Regions from separate parts of the Pseudomonas sp. GW821-FHT09E04 genome, predicted to be linked through region 1. Evidence: predicted binding sites of a transcription regulator. Region 1 holds the regulator's gene; each other region holds the start of a gene.

Region 1 (4,413 bases):
GGTTCGGCTTTAGGCTCAGGCGCTTTTGCAGCAGGTTTTGCCGCAGCGGCCGGGGCCTTGGCGGCAGGCGCTGCAACAGCAGAAGCATTGCCGGCCGTCACGACGGCACCGGTGGCGACGTCAGTGAACTTGCCTTTGCCATGCAGATCGTCGAGCAGCGATTCGAACTCGTGGTCGCTGATCAGATCGCTACCGGCCGCAGCCGCTGCCGGAGCAGCAGATGCAGGCACCGACGCAATCGCCGATTCCAGCGCATCGACGGCAAAGTTGCCCTTGCCGTGCAGCTGATCGAGCAAGGCTTCGAATTCGTCGTCGGTGATGTCGGAGCTGTCGCCCGCCGCCGGAGCAGCCGGTGCAGCGGCTGTTGGTGCCACGGCGTCGGCCGCGAACTGGCCCTTGCCGTGCAACTGGTCAAGCAGCGACTCGAATTCGGCGTCGGTGATTTCATCGCTGGCTGCTTCATCGGAAGCAGGCGCAGCGGCAGCCGCCGGGGCTTCAGCTTCGGCCTTGACGGCGTTCAGCGAGTCCAGCAACTGTTCAAATTCGTTATCGGTGATATCGCCCGAATCGCCTTCGACGACCAGTTCTTCGATCATCTCGGCAACAGGCGAAGCCGGGGCTTCATCCGCCGATTGCGGTTCAGCCAGACGCGCCAGGGCGGCCAGCAGTTCCGGCGTTGCGGCAGTAATCGGACTGCGATCGCGGACTTCGCTGAACATGCTGTTCACCGCGTCCAGCGCTTCGAGCACCACGTCCATCAGTTCTGCATCTACGCGACGCTCACCCTTGCGCAGGATGTCGAACACGTTTTCGGCGATGTGACAGCACTCCACCAGCTCATTGAGCTGAAGGAAGCCGGCGCCCCCTTTTACAGTGTGGAAACCGCGAAAAATTGCGTTGAGCAGATCTGCGTCATCCGGACGGCTTTCCAGCTCGACCAGTTGTTCGGACAGTTGCTCAAGAATCTCGCCGGCCTCAACCAGGAAATCCTGAAGGATCTCTTCATCGGCGCCGAAGCTCATTAGGGGGTGCTCCTACAGGTCTAAAAACCCAAAAAACCTATAATTCCAAAACTCTAGAATCCAAGGCTGGATAACAAATCGTCCACATCGTCCTGACCGGACACAACGTCTTCTCGTTTATCGGCATGAATCTGCGGACCTTCACCCTGCGAGAGATGTTTTTGTGGATCTTTTTCAGCGAGCATCGCCGCACGGTCATGTTCGATGCCCGCAAAGCGGTCCACCTGACTGGCCATGAGCACGAGTTTGAGCAGATTGCTTTCGACTTCGGTGACCAATTGGGTCACGCGCTTGATCACCTGACCTGTGAGGTCCTGGTAATCCTGGGCCAGCAGAATGTCGTTGAGGTTGCTCGACACCGCGCGGTTGTCCGCGCTGCTGCGTGCCAGAAAACCGTCGACCCGACGCGCCAGCTCGCGGAACTCTTCAGCCCCGACTTCACGGCGCATGAAACGTCCCCAGTCGGCACTCAACGCCTGGGCTTCGTCAGCCAGGCCATTGACCACCGGCGTGGCGCTTTCCACCAGGTCCATGGTGCGGTTGGCCGCCGCTTCGGTCAGCTTGACCACATAGCCCAGACGCTCGGTCGCATCAGTGATCTGCGACACTTCCTCGGCCTGCGGCATATGCGGGTCGATCTGGAAGTTGACGATTGCACTGTGCAGTTCGCGCGTGAGCTTGCCCACTTCCTGGTACAGGCCACGGTCACGGGTCTGATTGAGCTCATGGATCAGTTGCACAGCGTCGCCGAACCTGCCTTTTTCAAGGCTTTCGACCAGTTCGACCGCGTGTTTTTTCAGAGTCGACTCGAAGTCGCCCTGTGAAGATTCGTTATGCTCCATAGCTCCCCCGCGCGTCATCAGCCGATGCGTTCGAAAATCTTCTCGATTTTTTCTTTCAGCGCCTGAGCCGTGAAAGGTTTGACCACGTAGCCGTTAACGCCGGCCTGGGCCGCTTCGATGATCTGCTCGCGCTTGGCTTCAGCGGTCACCATCAGCACTGGCAGGTGCTTGAGTTTTTCATCGGCGCGCACGTGACGCAGCAGGTCGATACCGGTCATGCCAGGCATGTTCCAGTCGGTCACCAGAAAGTCGATGCTGCCGCTGTTGAGCACCGGAATGGCAGTGGTGCCATCGTCGGCTTCAACGGTGTTGGTGAACCCAAGGTCACGCAACAGGTTCTTGATGATCCGCCGCATCGTTGAGAAGTCATCAACGATGAGGATTTTCATGTCTTTGTTCAATTCGACCTCCAAGCAGTCTTAAACGCGCCCAGCACCTGGACGCGCCATTTCAATCAATCCGGCAAAGCACTCGATGACTGTCTGGAGCACAACAGAGCAAGACCGGTGCCGTTCACCACCGCACCAGCCTCGTTCGCAGCGTCCCCACACTGCCTTCAGCGCGCTCGCCACTCCCCCAAACGCCCCCGCAAGCGGGCCGCGCACTGGCTGTGTAACTGGCTGACCCGCGATTCACTGACGCCAAGGACTTCACCGATTTCCTTGAGGTTCAGCTCTTCGTCGTAGTACAGCGCCAACACCAGTCGCTCACGCTCCGGCAAATTGGCAATCGCGTCCGCCAACGCAGCCTGGAAGCGCTCATCTTCCAGATCGCGCGACGGCTCAAGATGAGCACTTGCGCCATCCTCGTGCAGCCCTTCGTGTTCGCCGTCCTGCAACAGGTCGTCGAAACTGAACAGTCGGCTGCCCAGGGTGTCGTTCAAAATCCCGTAGTAATCGTCGAGACTCAATTGGAGTTCGGCCGCAACCTCGTGATCTTTAGCGTCACGGCCGGTTTTAGCTTCAATCGAGCGAATCGCGTCGCTGACCATACGGGTGTTGCGGTGAACCGAGCGCGGTGCCCAGTCCCCCTTGCGTACTTCATCGAGCATGGCGCCGCGGATCCGGATGCCCGCGTACGTTTCGAAACTGGCGCCTTTGCTGGCGTCGTATTTGGTCGAGACTTCGAGCAGGCCGATCATTCCGGCCTGGATCAGGTCTTCGACCTGCACACTGGCCGGCAATCGCGCCAGCAAGTGGTAAGCAATGCGTTTGACCAGTGGCGCGTAACGCTCGATCAGCTCGTACTGCGCGTCACGTGCCGACTTCTTGTAGAAATTCATACCGCTGGCGGTCATAGCACAGGTCCTGCCGTTTGCTGCACGAGGCGCTCGACGAAAAATTCGAGGTGGCCGCGCGGATTGGCGGGCAGCGGCCAGGTGTCGACCTTTTGCGCGATCGCCTTGAACGCCAGTGCGCACTTGGAACGCGGGAAGGCTTCATAGACCGCACGCTGCTTCTGCACCGCCTTGCGCACGCTTTCGTCGTAAGGCACCGCACCGACGTATTGTAGGGCGACGTCGAGGAAGCGATCCGTGACCTTGGTCAACTTGGCGAACAGATTGCGACCTTCCTGCGGGCTCTGGGCCATGTTGGCCAGGACGCGGAAGCGGTTCATGCCGTAATCGCGGTTGAGCAGTTTGATCAGCGCGTAGGCGTCGGTGATCGAGGTCGGCTCGTCGCAGACCACCAGCAACACTTCTTGCGCCGCGCGAACGAAACTGACTACCGAGTCACCAATACCCGCAGCGGTGTCGATCACCAGTACGTCGAGATTGTCGCCGATGTCGCTGAACGCCTGAATCAGACCGGCATGCTGGGCCGGGCTCAGGTGAACCATGCTCTGCGTGCCGGAAGCGGCCGGCACGATGCGGATCCCGCCGGGGCCTTGCAACAGCACGTCGCGCAGCTCGCAGCGGCCCTCGATCACATCGGCCAGGGTACGTTTGGGCGTGAGGCCCAGCAGAACGTCGACGTTCGCCAGACCCAGGTCGGCGTCCAGCAGCATGACCCGACGGCCAAGCTCTGCCAGCGCCAGGGACAAGTTCACTGACACGTTAGTCTTGCCGACGCCACCTTTGCCGCCGGTCACCGCGATCACCTGTACGGGATGCATGCTGCCCATGTTATTTCTTTACCTTGTCTTGCATAGACGGAGGCCACATTACTGGCTGCGCGTTCACAACCGGAACAATGCATGGCAGACCATCGATGTAGGTACAAAAACTGTTCATTACCTCAGCCAACCTGCTTGGTGGGACTGTGGTAGATATCAGCGAACATGTCAGCCATGGCTTCTTCGCTGGGTTCTTCCTGCATTTGCACACTGACGGCGCGGCTGACCAATTGATGACGGCGCGGCAGATGCAGATCATCCGGAATCCGTGGGCCGTCGGTCAGGTAGGCGACCGGCAGTTCATGACTGATCGCCAGGCTCAGCACTTCGCCAAGGCTGGCCGTCTCATCCAGTTTAGTCAGGATGCACCCGGCGAGCCCGCAACGCTTGTAACTGTGATAAGCGGCGGTTAGAACCTGTTTCTGGCTGGTGGT
Region 2 (4,413 bases), on a different contig from region 1:
GTCAGCGGTACCAGTGAGATTCCGCGCAGCCACATCGACAGCGAACCGAACAGCGGCAACGCACAGACGATCAGCAACACCATCAGCTTCAACTTCAGATGCTGGATGCTGCCACCGGAAGGACCGCGATCCGGCCGGCGCGCGCGGGAGTCACTCATGCCTTGGCCGCCGCCCAGTCCACCCAGCCGAATTGCCAGGTCGCCAGAATCAACAGGCCGAAAACGATCCGGTACCAGGCGAAGGCCGCGTAGCTGTGGCTGGCGATGAACTTCAGCAAGCCGCGAACAGCGATCATGGCGAAAATGAACGCCGTGACAAAACCGATGGCAAACACCGGGAAGTCAGCCGGCACGAACAGCTGGCGGTACTTGTAGCCCGAGTACACCGCCGCACCGACCATGGTCGGCATCGCCAGGAAGAACGAGAACTCGGTGGCGGTCTTGCGTGACAGGCCGAACAACAGGCCGCCGATGATGGTCGAGCCGGAGCGCGAGGTGCCCGGGATCATCGCCAGGCATTGGGCAAAGCCGACCTTCAGTGCATCTTTCCAGGTGATCTCGTCCACGGTTTCGGCGTGCACTTCATGCTGCCGACGCTCGGCCCACAACATGATGATGCCGCCCACCACCAGCGCCGTCGCCACGGTGACCGGGTTGAACAGGTACTTGTGAATCAGATCGGCAAAGATCACGCCCAGCACCACGGCGGGCAGGAAGGCGATCAGCAGGTTGGCGGTAAAGCGTCGCGCACTCGGCTGAGTCGGCAAACCGATGACCACGTCGAGAATCTTGCGGCGAAACTCCCAGACCACCGCGAGAATCGCGCCGAGCTGGATGATGATGTTGAACGCCATGGCGCGTTCGCCACCGAAGTTCAGCAGGTCGGCGACAATGATCTGGTGTCCGGTACTGGAAATGGGCAAAAACTCCGTCAGCCCTTCTACAACTCCAAGAATCAGTGCCTGCAAGGCGGTCCAAAGATCCATCAATCCCCCAAAGAGCGATGCTCAGCGGCATGCCCCGATAGTATTTTTTTACGTTCACTGCGTTCAGCGTAGCTGTTTGTTGCTGTACCGATTCCGCGCGCAAAGGATCCACACGAAACAGTCAAAATTCCGTGAAATGGCAACTTGGGTTCAGGTTTTCACGCGCGGGGCCGAAATCCTATCAGACAAGCCGTAATAGCGCTGCCGCGTTCTACGACTTGGGTCGCGTATGCCCGGCCATGGAAACGTGGTTGGATGCTGGCGGTGATTTATTACAAGAAAAAGAAATCGGAGTGACAGCGTTATGAACAGCTTGCGCAGTGTGTCGATCAGCCGACGCTTGTGGCTCATCTTGATTGTGGCGGTGGTCATGCTGCTGACCCTGGGCCTGTTGATGCTCAAGCAGATCCACGATGACCTGTATCACGCCAAGGCCCAGAAAACCCAGCATGTGGTGCAGACCGCCAGCGGTTTGCTGACCTATTACCAGGGCCTGGAAGCGGCCGGAACCCTGACCCGCGACGCCGCCCAGAAGCAGGCACTGACCGCGATTCGCGGCCTGCGTTATGACCAGAACGATTACTTCTGGATCAACGACCTCACACCCGTGATGGTCATGCACCCGACCAATCCCAAGCTTGAAGGCCAGAACCTCTCGGCGATCCGCGATCCGGACGGTTTTGCGGTGTTCAACGAGATGGTTGCCATCGCCAAGTCCAAGGGCGCCGGCATGGTCGACTACCGTTGGCCGAAACCCGGTGCCAGTGAACCGGTGGCCAAGACCTCCTACGTGAAACTGTTCGAGCCATGGGGCTGGGTACTGGGTTCCGGCGTGTACGTCGACGATGTACAGGCCGAGTTTCAGGGCCAGGTGATCAAGGCTTCCGTCGTCGGCCTGGTGATCGCACTGATCATGGGCGTGCTGGTGATCCTGATTGCCCGCAGCATCGTCCGCCCGTTGCAGGAAACCGTGAACGCCATGGCCAACATCGCCAGCGGCGAAAGCGACCTGACCCGCAGCCTCGACACCCACGGTCAGGACGAAGTCACGCAGTTGGCGCATCACTTCAATGCCTTCACCGCCAAGCTGCGCCGGGTGATCGGCGATTTGCAGGTGTCGGCCAGCGCGCTGGGCCAGTCCTCCACTGAACTGGGCAATGACGCGAACCAGGCTCAGCAGCGCAGCCAGCAACAGTCGCAGCAGATGGAACTGGTGGCGACCGCCATCAATGAAGTCACTTACGGCGTGCAGGATGTGGCGAAGAACGCCGAGCATGCCGCCAACGAAATGCGCGATGCCGAGGCTCAGGCGCAACAGGGCCAGATCAACATCGACGGCAGCCTGCAACAGATCGACAAACTGTCCGGCACCATCGATCAGGCGGTCGAGGTGATTCGTACGCTGGCGACCGAAAGCACGCAGATCGGCAGCGTTCTGGAGGTAATCCGCTCGATTGCCGAACAGACCAATCTGCTGGCGCTCAACGCGGCCATCGAAGCCGCCCGCGCCGGCGAACAGGGGCGAGGTTTTGCGGTGGTGGCCGATGAGGTCCGCCTGCTGGCGCAACGCACGCAGAAATCCACGGCGGAAATCCAGTCGATGATCGAGCGTCTGCAAAACCATTCCGAAGCCGCCGTGAAAGTGATCGGTGACAGCAGCAAGGCTTCACAACTGACCATCGAGCAGGCCGGACTGGCCGGTGCGAGCCTGAATGCCATCGGCCAGGCGCTGCGCAACCTCAACGGCCTGAACGCGTCGATCGCCAGTGCGACCCTGCAACAGGCGCACGTGGTCGAGGACATCAACCAGAACGTCACCCAGGCCGCCGGCCTGTCCCACAGCACCGCAATGGCCGCTGAGCAGTCGAGTGCCGCCAGTGTGCGGCTGGGCCAGTTGAGCGAGCAGTTGAACGGATTGCTGCGCCAGTTCCGCGTCTGACGTTGTTGCCCTGTGGGAGGCTCACTCCCACAGGTTTTTGGGTACAATCCGCCCCCTCTTTTATTCCCTCCAAGGATCTTGCATGTCCGGGCTCGAACTGTTTGCCGCCGCCCTCGGTGTGATCGCCGTCTGGCTGACGGTCAAACAGAATCCCTGGTGCTGGCCGATCGGGCTGGTCATGGTGTTGCTCTACAGCTGGGTCTTCTTCGAGGTGAAGCTGTATTCGGACATGTTGCTGCAGGTGGTTTACGCCGCCCTGCAAGTCTACGGCTGGTGGCAATGGACCCGGGCCGGGACGATGCATGACGGCCGTCAGGTCAGCCGGCTCGACACGCCTTCAATCCTCAAAGGGCTGGCCATCGGCAGCGTCGGCAGTCTGCTGCTGGGCGCCGCCATGGCGCACTGGACCGATGCCGCGCAACCCTGGCTCGACGCCGTACTGACCGGTTTCAGCCTCGTCGCGCAATTCTGGATGGCCCACAAGCGCCTGCAATGCTGGGCATTGTGGTTCGTGCTGGATGTGATCTTCGTCGGCCTGTTCCTTTATAAGGCGCTTTACCTCACCGCTGCGTTGTACGCCTTGTTCACCCTGATCGCGGTGCTGGGCTGGCGGGAATGGCGCGCCGATCCGGCGTTGCGCACATGAAAGTCGTCGTCCTCACCGGGCCGGAGTCCAGCGGCAAGAGCTGGCTGGCGGCCGGTCTTCAGCAACAGTTCGGCGGCCTGCAGGTGGACGAGTACGTGCGCTGGTTCATCGAGCAGAATCCACGGGACACCTGCCTCGCCGATATCCCCGAGATCGCTCGCGGCCAGTTGCTATGGGAAGACGACGCACGAGCGCAACAACCGCCGCTGCTGATCCTCGACACGCACCTGCTGAGCAATATGCTGTGGAGCCAGACATTGTTCGGCGAGTGCCCGGCCTGGTTGGAAACAGAGCTTTTGGCCCGCCATTACGACCTGCACCTGTTGCTCTCCCCGGAGCAGATCGACTGGACTGACGATGGCCAACGCTGCCAGCCGCAACTGAGTGAACGACTGGCGTTCTACAACGCCACAAAGGCCTGGCTGGAGCAGCATCGCCAACCGGTCCGGATCATTCAGGGCGACTGGGCCGCACGGCAGATTCAAGCTTTCGACGCCGTGCGAAACCTGCTGCAAGGCTGACCCCGTTTCCCGGGTCGGTTTCCCCTGCTTTGGGGGCAAAGTGTCCGATCCTGAAACACTCCCTCGGGTGCAAAGTGCCCGTCTCAACGGCCTTCATCGCTTTGTCACCCGACTTGTTACGCCTGTGAAACACATGCTCGCAAACCCTTGTTCCAGAGCTTTGCAACGACTATAGCCACCCGCACCGACAGAGGGTTGTTTCAATCGTGAAACAGCTTTTGTATCAAGGCTGCACGCCATCCATCCAACCCATTGAGATCCTTGAATATTTAAAAAGCGGCACAGCTTTCGCTCTCTCCTTCACAACGCTGACCAGGCCCAG
Region 3 (4,413 bases), on a different contig from region 1:
GAATACTCGCCCTGTACGCCGGGTGATTGCCGGCCTTGAGTCTGCTGTGGGGTCATCGACAACGTGATGCCGGCCTGGCGCGCGAACTGGTTCAGCGCCTCGCCCAATGGCCCCGCGGCGATGTTGTAGCGATGGCTGCTGACCTCACTGCCGCTCGCCGCGACGCTCAGGTTCGGCAGCAGGCCGACGCCCAGTGCCGTGGAGAACAACGCGGCACGAACGGCGTGGCGCAGAAGGCCCGATTCGGCAGTGAAATTCAGAGGGTTCTTACAGGTAACGCGCGCAGTCATTGTAGGTTTCCGTTGCAAGTCGCGAAGGCTGAATTGAAGTGCTTACTGACTAAGCCGGCCTTGCCGCGAAAACCCGCCAAAAAATTTCAGACTGCTCGTTCCAGCGTGACCCACCAGCGGGTGCGATAGCGCAATTGCACCGGCAGCGTCTGCGGCAAAATTGCCAGCAACTTGTCGGTGTCATCGAGCCGGAACACGCCGGACAAGCGCAGATCCGCCACCTGCGGGGCGCAATTCAGGAAGCCCTGACGGTAGCGGCCAACCTCATTGAGGAAGTCGCCCAGGCGCATATTGCGCGTCACGATAAGCCCGTCGATCCAGGCGCCGGCATCCATGTCCAGCGGCGGAGCGGGACGCACTTGATGGTGGTCGATCAAATAACTCTGACCGGCAAGCACCTCGGTGGAAGCGCCATCGCTCGTCCGCGGCGAATGAATCGCGACCCGGCCACTGGTGACGCTCAGGCGCGTGCAATCACCTTCCTGACGCAGGATGAACCGCGCGTTGAACGGCTCATAACTGCCATGACGATTTTGCACTCGCAGCGGTCGATCAATCCCCGAACCTTCGTCGGCGCCGCCGCAGGTCACGATGATCTCGCCCCGGGTCAGTTTGATCAGCCGCTGTTGCGCGGTGTAATCGAGGTCCACGGCGCTGGCCGTGTTCAGTTCGATCCGCGTACCGTCGGGCAACTGGAATCCGCGGCGCTCGCCGGTGGCGGTAGCGTAATCGGCGCTCCACTGCTGCCAGGCTGACGTGTCTTTGGCCAGCCACGCGGCGGAGCCCATCAACAACGCACCGGACAGCAGCTTCAATGCCTGACGGCGACCCAGGCTCTGCGCACTGTTTTCCAGTGTGTTGAATGCCACTTGCGCACCCGGAACGGCGCGCAGATTTTGGGTCAGCTCACTTTGCAACGACTGCACCCGCTGCCAGGCCAGTTCGTGATCGTGGTGTTCGGCGCGCCACTGTTCGCATTGGTGGTTCAGACGCGGATTTCCGTGGTTATTACGCAGGCGCAGCAGCCAGTGGATCGCCTGTTTGACCACTTGTTGCGGTGGCTCGGCGCGGCGGGCGAGTGACACATTATCCACCGGCATCAGCTTTCGTACCGCAGCACGTAGCAGTGATACAGCGCATCGGCGACGTAGCGCTCCACCGAGCGCAAGGACAGGCCCATCTGCTCGGCGATCTGCTTGTGGGTCAAACCTTCGCACTGCGCCAGCAGAAACGCCTGACGTACTTTTGGCTTCAGTCCTTCAAGCATGCGGGCAATGCTTTCCAGCAACTCGATCACCAGTGCGCGGGATTCGGCGCTGGGTGTTTCGGCTTCCGGCAGGTGGGCGATGGTTTCCAGATACGCGCGTTCGATTTCTTCGCGCCGCCAATGGTCGATCACCAACCCACGAGCGATGGTGCGCAGAAACGCGCGGGGCGCCTTGAGTTCGAGACGTTCGGTGCGTTGCAGCAGACGCACGAAGGTGTCCTGGGCCAGATCCGCCGCATCGGCCGCATTGCCCAGCCGCGCGCGCAACCAGCCGTTGAGCCAGCTGTGATGACGACTGTAAAGCGCCTGTACTGCAAACTCAGGTGAGGACATGAACGCGACAGCCCGAACGTCACAAATGATAATTAGTCGCATTGTCATCAAGGGTTACAGAATTTGCAACCGGCGCTGCAAAACAGTCATCAAAAAATGACAGGCGAACGCTCTGGCACGCCGTTCGGCGGGAATCTGGCAGAAATGCCGTCCATTTCCTACAAAGCGCTAAGTTTTCTCCGAAGCGTGCCGACAGACTGGTGAGACATGCGTGCACCAAAGTAGAGCGGCCATCAGAACGCTGCCTGCGCTGTACATGGAATGTTGCATCCGGAACGCATCCCCACTTTTGGCATAAGAAGTCCCATGAAATGAATCTCAAGTTCAGCCATAAAATCCTGTTGGCCGCCTCGGGCGTCGTGGTCCTGGCGTTCGCGCTGTTCACTCTGTACAACGACTATCTGCAGCGAAACACCATTCGCCAGAACCTCCAGTCCTCCGTCCAGCAGGCCGGCGACCTGACCGCCAGCAGTGTGCAGAACTGGATGAGCGGGCGGATTCTGGTGCTGGAAAACCTCGCGCAGAACGTCGCCCATCAAGGCAAGAACGCCGACTTCCCTGGGCTGGTCGATCAACCGGCTTTCACCTCGAACTTCCAGTTCACCTACGTCGGCCAGGCCAACGGTGTGTTCACCCAGCGCCCTGACGCGAAGATGCCGGACGGCTACGACCCGCGTCAGCGTCCCTGGTACAAGCAGGCCGTGGCCGCTGACCAGACCATGCTGACCCCGCCTTACATGGCTGCCGTCGGCGGTCTGGTGGTGACCATCGCCATGCCAGTGAAAAAGAACGGCGAGCTGCTCGGTGTGGTGGGCGGTGACCTGAGCCTGGAAACCCTGGTGAAGATCATCAACTCGGTGGACTTCGGTGGCCTGGGCCACGCGTTCCTGGTCAGCGGTGACGGTCAGGTGATCGTCAGCCCGGACAAAGACCAGGTGATGAAGAACCTCAAGGACATCTACCCGAACGCTGATGTGCGTATCCAGAAGGGCAACCAGAACGTGGTGCTCAACGGTCAGGAGCGCATCCTGTCGTTCACCCCGGTCACCGGTCTGCCGAATGCCGAGTGGTACATCGGTCTGTCGATCGACCGCGACAAGGCCTACGCCGCACTTAGCCAGTTCCGTACTTCGGCACTGATCGCGATGTTCGTCGCAGTGGGCGCGATTGCGGTCTTCCTGAGCCTGTTGATCACCGTGCTGATGCGTCCGCTGATCACCATGGGCCGTGCGATGCAGGACATCGCCCAGGGCGAAGGCGATCTGACCCGTCGTCTGGTAGTGGAAAGCAAAGACGAGTTCGGCGAGCTGGGCAGTTCGTTCAACCAGTTCGTGGAGCGGATTCACGCCTCCATCTCCGAAGTGTCTTCCGCGACTCGCCACGTACACGACCTGTCGCAACGGGTGATGGCATCGTCCAACGCCTCGATCATCGGTTCCGACGAGCAAAGCGCGCGCACCAACAGCGTGGCTGCGGCGATCAATCAATTGGGTGCCGCCACCCAGGAAATCGCCCGCAACGCCGCCGATGCTTCGCAACACGCCAGCGGCGCGAGCGAGCAGGCCGATGACGGGCGTCAGGTGGTCGAGCAGACGATTCAGGCGATGACCGAGCTGTCACAAAAGATCAGCCTGTCGTGCACCCAGATCGAAACCCTGAATGCGAGCACCGACAACATCGGCCACATTCTCGATGTGATCAAAGGCATCTCCCAGCAGACCAACCTGCTGGCGCTCAACGCGGCCATCGAAGCGGCCCGTGCCGGTGAAGCCGGACGCGGTTTCGCGGTGGTGGCGGACGAGGTGCGCAACCTCGCTCACCGCACCCAGGAATCGGCGGAAGAGATCCACAAGATGATCACCTCGCTGCAGGTCGGCTCCCGTGAAGCGGTGACCACCATGAACGCCAGTCAGGCGTCCAGCGAAGAGAGCGTTGAAGTGGCGAACCAGGCCGGTCTGCGTCTGGTCAGCGTGACCCAGCGCATCGGCGAAATCGACGGCATGAACCAGTCGGTGGCAGCGGCTACCGAAGAGCAGACTGCGGTGGTGGAAACCCTCAACGTCGACGTCAACCAGATCAACCTGCTGAACCAGCAGAGCGTGGCCAACCTCAATGAAACGTTGAAGGATTGCGATGCGTTGTCGCAGCAGGCCAACCGTTTGAAACAACTGGTCGACAGCTTCAAGATCTGATCGCTTGCGATCAAAAAACAGCCCGCTGCGGAGTGATCCGCAGCGGGCTTTTTCATGCCTTATACAAACAGCTTCAGCACATTGCCCATCGCGTCATCGGCAAACCCTTGCACGAAATCCTTGAACCCCGGCAGCGCCTCAGGGCCGCCGGAAGCCGGCTCGGCAATGATCGTCCAGGTCGCCCGCGACTTGCCCGCGCCCAGCGACTCCACATTCATCGCCGCCCATAGATTGGCCACGCCCAGGGTGTTGTAGATCGTGGTCCAGGTCATGTTCAGCGCCTGGTCATCCCGGGAGTTGAGTTGCTCGACCACTACGTTGCCATCCTTGA

Evidence for each region. Region 1 encodes FliA, which starts transcription of late flagellar genes. Its sites were predicted from a motif close to CTAAAGTTTNNNNNNNNNNNGCCGNTAA; they were not measured.
Region 2: AC07N4_RS01660 (methyl-accepting chemotaxis protein) is a predicted target of FliA. The motif match lies at 1,135-1,162, and genes of this name have one in related genera.
Region 3: AC07N4_RS21650 (methyl-accepting chemotaxis protein) is a predicted target of FliA. The motif match lies at 2,059-2,086, and genes of this name have one in related genera.

Annotation. Positions count from the first base shown of each region.
Region 1 is NZ_JBWKOR010000002.1:105,807-110,219, forward strand. It holds gene AC07N4_RS06760 (chemotaxis protein CheA) at 1-1,022, opposite strand, end outside; gene AC07N4_RS06765 (protein phosphatase CheZ) at 1,076-1,864, opposite strand; gene AC07N4_RS06770 (chemotaxis response regulator CheY) at 1,882-2,253, opposite strand; gene fliA (RNA polymerase sigma factor FliA) at 2,421-3,161, opposite strand; gene fleN (flagellar synthesis regulator FleN) at 3,158-3,988, opposite strand; gene flhF (flagellar biosynthesis GTPase FlhF) at 4,102-4,413, opposite strand, start outside.
Region 2 is NZ_JBWKOR010000001.1:342,282-346,694, reverse strand. It holds gene AC07N4_RS01670 (DUF1294 domain-containing protein) at 1-158, opposite strand, end outside; gene AC07N4_RS01665 (undecaprenyl-diphosphate phosphatase) at 155-985, opposite strand; gene AC07N4_RS01660 (methyl-accepting chemotaxis protein) at 1,290-2,924, shown strand; gene pnuC (nicotinamide riboside transporter PnuC) at 3,007-3,570, shown strand; gene AC07N4_RS01650 (AAA family ATPase) at 3,567-4,091, shown strand.
Region 3 is NZ_JBWKOR010000005.1:657,628-662,040, reverse strand. It holds gene AC07N4_RS21665 (TonB-dependent siderophore receptor) at 1-290, opposite strand, end outside; gene AC07N4_RS21660 (FecR domain-containing protein) at 377-1,390, opposite strand; gene AC07N4_RS21655 (sigma-70 family RNA polymerase sigma factor) at 1,390-1,890, opposite strand; gene AC07N4_RS21650 (methyl-accepting chemotaxis protein) at 2,202-4,082, shown strand; gene AC07N4_RS21645 (SRPBCC family protein) at 4,142-4,413, opposite strand, start outside.